Linked DNA regions of Martelella endophytica. Each later gene encodes a partner of the first gene's protein in a complex. Links are inferred from orthologs where the notes say so. Each region holds a gene or a part of one and is shown in the gene's direction. Other genes may lie near its edges.

The links. Proteins that work in one complex are often made in the same cells at the same time.
Region 2: the proteins of TM49_RS11820 (region 1) and xseA are in contact, whole or in part, in a cryo-EM structure (PDB 8TXR), measured with the Escherichia coli proteins. The link is inferred for Martelella endophytica from one-to-one orthologs.

What each region holds. Positions count from the first base shown.
Region 1 is NZ_CP010803.1:2,602,270-2,605,500, reverse strand. Bases 366-3,086 are described here. They hold TM49_RS11820 (exodeoxyribonuclease VII small subunit), read left to right. Parts: upstream 366-1,459; coding sequence 1,460-1,714; downstream 1,715-3,086. Other genes in these bases: dxs (1-deoxy-D-xylulose-5-phosphate synthase), read left to right, coding at 2,748-3,086; TM49_RS11815 (pirin family protein), read left to right, coding at 1,758-2,687; TM49_RS11825 (acyl-CoA thioesterase), read right to left, coding at 803-1,201; TM49_RS11830 (biotin transporter BioY), read left to right, coding at 366-731. Also shown: TM49_RS11835 (energy-coupling factor transporter transmembrane component T family protein), read left to right, coding at 1-156; more of TM49_RS11830, read left to right, coding at 153-365; more of dxs, read left to right, coding at 3,087-3,231. UniProt on the Escherichia coli protein: Bidirectionally degrades single-stranded DNA into large acid-insoluble oligonucleotides, which are then degraded further into small acid-soluble oligonucleotides.
Region 2 is NZ_CP010803.1:1,911,199-1,914,590, reverse strand. What follows is about bases 217-3,098. They hold xseA (exodeoxyribonuclease VII large subunit), read left to right. Parts: upstream 217-866; coding sequence 867-2,330; downstream 2,331-3,098. Other genes in these bases: mutT (8-oxo-dGTP diphosphatase MutT), read right to left, coding at 2,753-3,098; TM49_RS08650 (Gfo/Idh/MocA family protein), read left to right, coding at 217-720. Outside these bases: more of TM49_RS08650, read left to right, coding at 1-216; more of mutT, read right to left, coding at 3,099-3,163; TM49_RS08635 (GNAT family N-acetyltransferase), read right to left, coding at 3,160-3,392. UniProt on the Escherichia coli protein: Bidirectionally degrades single-stranded DNA into large acid-insoluble oligonucleotides, which are then degraded further into small acid-soluble oligonucleotides.

The sequences.
Region 1 (3,231 bases):
ATCCGCGATGCGCACCAGGCGCGGGGCATCCGCTTTCGCCCGACCCGCGCCATCGTGCCGCTGATCATCTTGACGCTGAAGGATGCGGACAGTATCGCCGATGCCATCGATGCCCGCGGCATTCGCGGCACCGCAGAGAAAAGGAACAGAAAATGACCTCTCGCGACCTCGTTCTCGTGTCGTTGTTCACGGCCATCATCGTGGCGCTCGGCATCCTGCCGCCGATCCCGCTAGCCTTCTCGCCCGTGCCCATCACCGCGCAGACGCTCGGCGTCATGCTGGCCGGACTGGTTCTCGGCCGCAAGCGCGGGGCGCTCGCCGTGCTGTTGCTGTTCGTGCTGGTTGCGATTGGCCTTCCGGTGCTCTCGGGCGGCCGCGGTGGCCTTGCGACCTTCGTCAGCCCGACGGCCGGCTTCCTGATCGGCTTCCTGCCCGCCGCCTACGTCTGCGGCGCCTTCGCCGAGCAGGCTGCGGAAAACCAGAGCCCGCTGCGGCAGACGGTCGGCTTCTTCATCGCCGCGATCGCCGGCGGCATCGTCGTCGAATATTTCCTCGGCATCGCCTGGCTCGCCTTCGGTGTCGGCATGGGTATTTCGGGAGCAACGGCGGCCAGCATCGGCTTCCTGCCCGGTGACCTGATCAAGGCCGGGCTTGCAGCACTTGCAGCGCGCGCCGTCATGCTTGGCTATCCGCTGCTACCGAAAAAGGCCGGCAGCAGCGCCGATCTCTAGATCGCTCCCGCTTTTATTCGAATCGCGAAAGCGCTCTATCTCTTTGTTTTTGCGCGTTTCCTGGAAACGCTCTAGCTGAGGTAGGAATAAAGCCAGTCCCGCGTCGCCTCCGGCAGCGGGGCCGGCTCGCCGCTTTCGGCGTGGACGGCCGTCCACAGAAGTTCGACCTCGGCGGCGATCTCGTTGCCCGTCTGGACCGCGACGTTGAAGCCGACGGACTTGCCACCGATCTTGGCGGCCCGCACGGTCAGGAGCGCCACTTCGCCGTTGCGCAGGCCTCGATAGAAGGTGCAGCCGACCTTGCGCACGACATAGGCCGGTTCATTGCGGACTTCGGGCCGGAACCGCCAGAAGCGCGCCAGCGCCTCTTCCGCATGCTCGATATAGGCAGCGGTGTGCATGCGGCCATGCATGTCGATATCGCGGTAGGGAACCCGGATTTCCGTTCGGTCCGGTTGCCTTTCATCCATCGGCCAACACCTTAACTCTCTCGCTTGCCGCTGAGCGAACGCATACGCTTGAGGCCGCCGGGAGAGCGGCCCTTTCGGGTTCTATAGAACCTTTCCAGCCTGAATGCCATGGCGATATTCGCCCATGGTGAACGCCGCAGCCGGGTTGGCGGCTTCGCCAGCCGTGCGGTTCATCGCTTGCAATCGCCGCCCGAGCTATTACCTTGCCGGAAAAGCCGCACGCAAGGCGGCAATCGAAATGCGCCGACGAGGACTGACATGAGCGAACAAGCCCCCCTGCCCCCGGTTTCCGGGCTCTCCTTCGAGCGCGCCGTCGACGAACTCGAACGCATCGTCGCCCGGCTGGAACGCGGCGACGTGGCGCTAGACGAATCGATCGCGATCTACGCCCGCGGCGAGGAACTGAAGAAGCATTGCGAAAAACTGCTGAACGCAGCCGAGGCCCGTGTCGAGAAAATCCGCCTCGACCGTGAGGGCAGGCCGGCCGGCACAGAGCCGCTCGACCAGGGCTGAGCCTTATCTCTTTCGCGCCAAAGCGGCGCCGGGAACGTCAAAGATGTCATTCTTTCCGGGAAAAGATCCTGAATTCGGCGATGCCGCTTCCTGCGACGCCGTCAGTCAGATCATCGTGCCGCGCACAAGCGACATCGGTGGCTTCGAGGTGCGCCGGGCGCTGCCGACGATCAAGCGCCGGCTTGTCGGGCCGTTCATCTTCTTCGACCGGATGGGACCGGCGCGCTTCGGTGGCCATGGCGAGGCGCTCGACGTCAAGCCGCATCCCCATATCGGGCTCTCGACCGTCACCTATCTGACCGAGGGCGAGATCGGCCACCGCGACACGCTCGGCAATCACACCGTGATCCGCCCAGGCGACGTCAACCTGATGACGGCGGGCCGCGGCATCGTTCATTCCGAGCGCACGCCGGAGGATCTGCGCCTGCGTCCGCACGCGCTTTCCGGGGTTCAGACGTGGCTGGCGCTGCCGGAAAGCGACGAGGAAACCGACCCTGCCTTCGGCCACACCGAGAAGAACGCCCTGCCGACGATTTCTGACAACGGCGTTGCCGGCCGCGTCGTGCTCGGCAATTTCTGCGGCCTGAAGGCCGACGTGAAGACCTTTACCGACACGCTGTTCGTCGACATTGCTCTGCGCCCCGGCGCTCGTTTCCAGTTCCCCGCCGAACACGAGGAGCGCGCGATTTATGTGCTGGAAGGGGAACTGACGGTGGCCGGTGACCGTTTCGGTCAGGAGCAGTTGCTTGTCCTCTCGCCGAAGGACCCGATCGTCATCGAGGGCGCCGGACCGACAGGGTGTCGCATCATGCTCTTCGGCGGCGCCGCCCTCGACAAGCCGCGCCATATCTGGTGGAATTTCGTTTCCTCCTCGAAGGAGCGGATCGAGGAGGCCAAGGAAGACTGGCGCCGTGGCCGTTTCGGTGTCGTCCCGGGCGACGAGGAAGAATTTGTTCCTTTGCCCGAACGCTGATATTGGCTAAAACGGTTGAACCAACAGAACCGGCGCATAGCTGCGCATGAGGCATAAGAAGTGACGCTACCGTCCAAAACCTCCATTCTCGATCGTATCGCCGCGCCGTCCGACCTCCGGGACGTGCCGGACCGCGACCTGCCGCAGCTTGCCGATGAGGTGCGCGCGGAGATGATCGAGGCGGTCTCGCGCACCGGCGGCCATCTTGGCGCAGGGCTTGGCGTGGTCGAGTTGACGATCGCGATCCACAAGGTTTTCAACACCCCGGACGACCGACTGATCTTCGACGTCGGGCACCAGTGCTACCCCCACAAGATCCTGACGGGCCGGCGCGAGCGGATGACGACGCTGCGCCAGGAAAACGGCCTCTCCGGCTTCACCCGCCGCGCCGAGAGCGAATATGATCCCTTCGGCGCCGGGCACTCTTCCACTTCGATCTCCGCGGGTCTCGGCATGGCGGTCGCTTCCGAGCTTTCCGGCACGCCGCGCAACATCATCTCGGTGATCGGCGACGGCGCGATGTCGGCCGGCATGGCCTTCGAGG
Region 2 (3,392 bases), 690 kb from region 1 along the record:
GTGCTGGTGGAAAAGCCGCTGGCGCTTTCCGCCGATGACATCGCCCCGGTGATTGCAGCGCGCGACCGCAACAAGGTGGTCATCAGCGAGGCTTTCATGGTCACCTATGCGCCGGTGTGGCTGAAGGTCCGCGAACTGCTGAAGGAAGGCGCGATCGGCGACCTCGTGCATGTACAGGGCGCCTTCACCTATTTCCTGAAGGACGCCACAAACATGCGCAACATCCTGTCGCTCGGCGGCGGCGGTCTGCCGGATATCGGCGTCTATCCGGCGGTGACGACCCGCTTCGTGACCGAGAAGGAACCGGAGCGCGTGCAGGCGACGGTGCGCTTCGACGACACCTTCGGCACCGACATCTACGCTTCGGTGCGCGCGGAATTTCCGGGCTTCGAGATGAGCTTCTATATCTCCACCCAGCTTGCCAACCGCCAGACCATGGCCTTCCACGGCACCAAGGGCGTGATCGAGGTCGTCTCGCCCTTCAACGCCAATGTCTGGGGTGAGGAAACCGTACTGCTTTCCAACCAGAACCATTCCGAAACGACCGCCTTCCGCTTCCAGGACAGCCGGCAGTATGTGCGCGAGATCGAGGGTTTTGCGAAGGCCGTCGCAGGGGCTACCGATGCGGCCTTCACGCTGGAGAACTCGGTGAAGAACCAGAAGTTCATCGACGCCATCTACCGCGCCGGTCGCAAGGACGGCGGCTGGGAGGCGGTTTGAGGCCAATAATCTGCTCGGGGGTGCTCGGGCTTGACCCGAGTGTCCATGCGCTGTTGCCCAAAGACCGTCGGAGCAAGGCCGAGGGTGAAGCCGTGCAACGGAAATTTTCCCCGGACATCCGCACCGACAATCCCTAGACTGGCCCCATGAGCAATCTGTTTGACGCCGATTCGGCCGGAAATCTGGTCGAATTCACTGTTTCGGAGCTGTCCGGCTCGATCAAGCGGACGGTCGAGGACCGCTTCGACCGCATTCGCCTGCGCGGCGAGATCTCCGGCTATCGTGGGCCGCATTCCTCCGGCCACGCCTATTTCTCGCTGAAGGACGAGCGCTCGCGCATCGATGCCGTCGTCTGGCGCGGCGCATTTTCCAAGCTCGCCATCAAGCCGGAAGAGGGCATGGAGGTGATTGCCACCGGCAAGGTCACGACCTTCCCGGGCGCATCCAAATACCAGATCGTCATCGAGGAGATGGAGCCTGCCGGCGCCGGCGCGCTGATGGCGCTTCTGGAAGAACGGCGCAAGAGGCTTGCGGCCGAGGGTCTGTTCGCCGAGGCGGCAAAGAAGCCGCTGCCCTTCATGCCGCGCGTCGTCGGCGTCGTCACCTCGCCGACGGGTGCCGTCATCCGTGACATCCTGCACCGCATCGCCGACCGGTTTCCGGTCCATGTCATCGTCTGGCCGGTGAAGGTCCAGGGCGAGGGTTCGGGCGACGAGGTGGCGAACGCCATCCGTGGCTTCAACGCGCTTGCGCCCGGCGGTCCGATTGCCCAGCCTGACGTGCTGATTGTCGCGCGCGGTGGCGGCTCTCTCGAAGACCTCTGGGGCTTCAACGACGAGGCCGTGGTGCGGGCGGCCTTTGAAAGCGACATTCCGCTGATTTCCGCCGTCGGCCACGAGACCGACTGGACACTGATCGACCACGCCGCCGACTACCGCGCGCCGACGCCGACGGGAGCGGCCGAACGGGCCGTACCGGTGAAGGCCGAGCTTGTCGCAGATCAGGCGCGCACCGCTGCGCGGCTTTCCTCGGCAATGTCGCGGCTGATGGATTTCCGCCGGCAGACGCTGACCGGCCTTGCCCGCGGCCTGCCCTCGCTCGACCAGCTTCTGGCCTTGCCGCGCCGGCGCTTTGACGAGGCCGCGCTCCGGCTGACGCGGGCGCTGGAACTCAACACCATCAACAAGCGCCGGCAGTTCGAGCGCAGCAGCTCTGGCCTTTCGGCCATGCCGCGGCGGCTGGAGATGATGATTTCCCGCGACCGCGAACAGGTGGCCGTGCTCGCCCGCCGTTCCGACACTGCGATCGCCGCGCATTTCCGGGGCTTGAGAACCTCGCTTTCCGGGCAGCAGCGTGTACTCAACTCGCTGTCCTACAAGAACGTGCTCGCCCGCGGCTTTGCCGTTATCCGCGATGGCGACAACCGGCCCGTGCCCCGGGCCGCCGGCCTGGCGCCGGGTGCCGCCGTCGAGATCGAATTTGCCGATGGCCGCGTCAGCGCCGTGACCGGGGACGGCAGCGCTGCGCCCGCCGAACCGGAAGCCAGGCCACGCAAGAAGGCCGCGCCGAAACCCACCAAGAAGCCTCCGGAACAGGGCAGCCTGTTCTGAGCGGCAACAATTCTGGTCTTGACGATCCGGACCTCAGCGCTTGCCGCCATCGATCTCCCCCCTTGAGGCAGGATTGTCACATCTGGCTTTTCGGCACTGCCCCCAAGTCTTCTCGCCCCGGAGGGGAGAGATGTCGCGACAGCGACATTGAGGGGAGAACTTATCCACACGGACGCCCTCGCAATTCTGGGATGCCGCTTCACCCTCACTGCCCCTTTCGGGGCATCTCTCCCGCAGGCGGGAGAGAGTACGTGGAGCGAGTTCAAAGGCCATATACGATTGCCCTGCTCCTTGAAGGGCCGAGGGGGTGAACCGCAAACCGCAGGTGCAGAGTTGACCGGAAGCACTGCCCCCTCTCTGCCCCTCAAGGGGGAGCCGGTGGGCGGAGAGACCAGCTGAGATGCGGCCGCTGTACGCCCCGCTTACAGCAGATCCTGCAGGATCGGGATGAGCGGCTCGTCGGCGGGGGGCATGGGGTAATCGCGGAGATCGCGGGCGCGCACCCATTTGAGCGCCTGTCCCTCGCGGCCGGTGGCAAAGCCTTCGAAGCGGCGGCAGATATAGAGCGGCATCAGCAGGTGAAAATCGTCATAGGTGTGGCTGGCGAAGGTCAGCGGCGCGAGGCAGGCGGACTTTGTCGTCACACCGAGTTCTTCCTCGAGTTCGCGGACCAGGCAGGCCTCGGGCGTCTCGCCAGGCTCCACCTTGCCGCCCGGAAATTCCCAGAGGCCGGCAAGCGACTTGCCCTCGGGACGCTGCGCCAGGAGGATGCGGCCATCGGCGTCGATCAGCGCGCAGGCCGCGACCAGCAGAATTTTGAAATCCGCGCTCATGCCGCTTCCTTCCAGTAGCGATAACGATAGGCCTCGGCAAAGCCCAGCGATTGATAGAGCGCGATCGCCGGTGCGTTGCTGGCGGTCACCTGCAGCCAGACGCTGCCGGCGTTGCGGCTCTTCAGCCAGCGCAGCATGCCGCCGGCGAGGAAGCGGCCATGGCCCTCTCTGCGGGCGCTCTCGGCCACCGCCAGCGCTTCGATGCCGGCCATGTCGAAATCGTGGACAC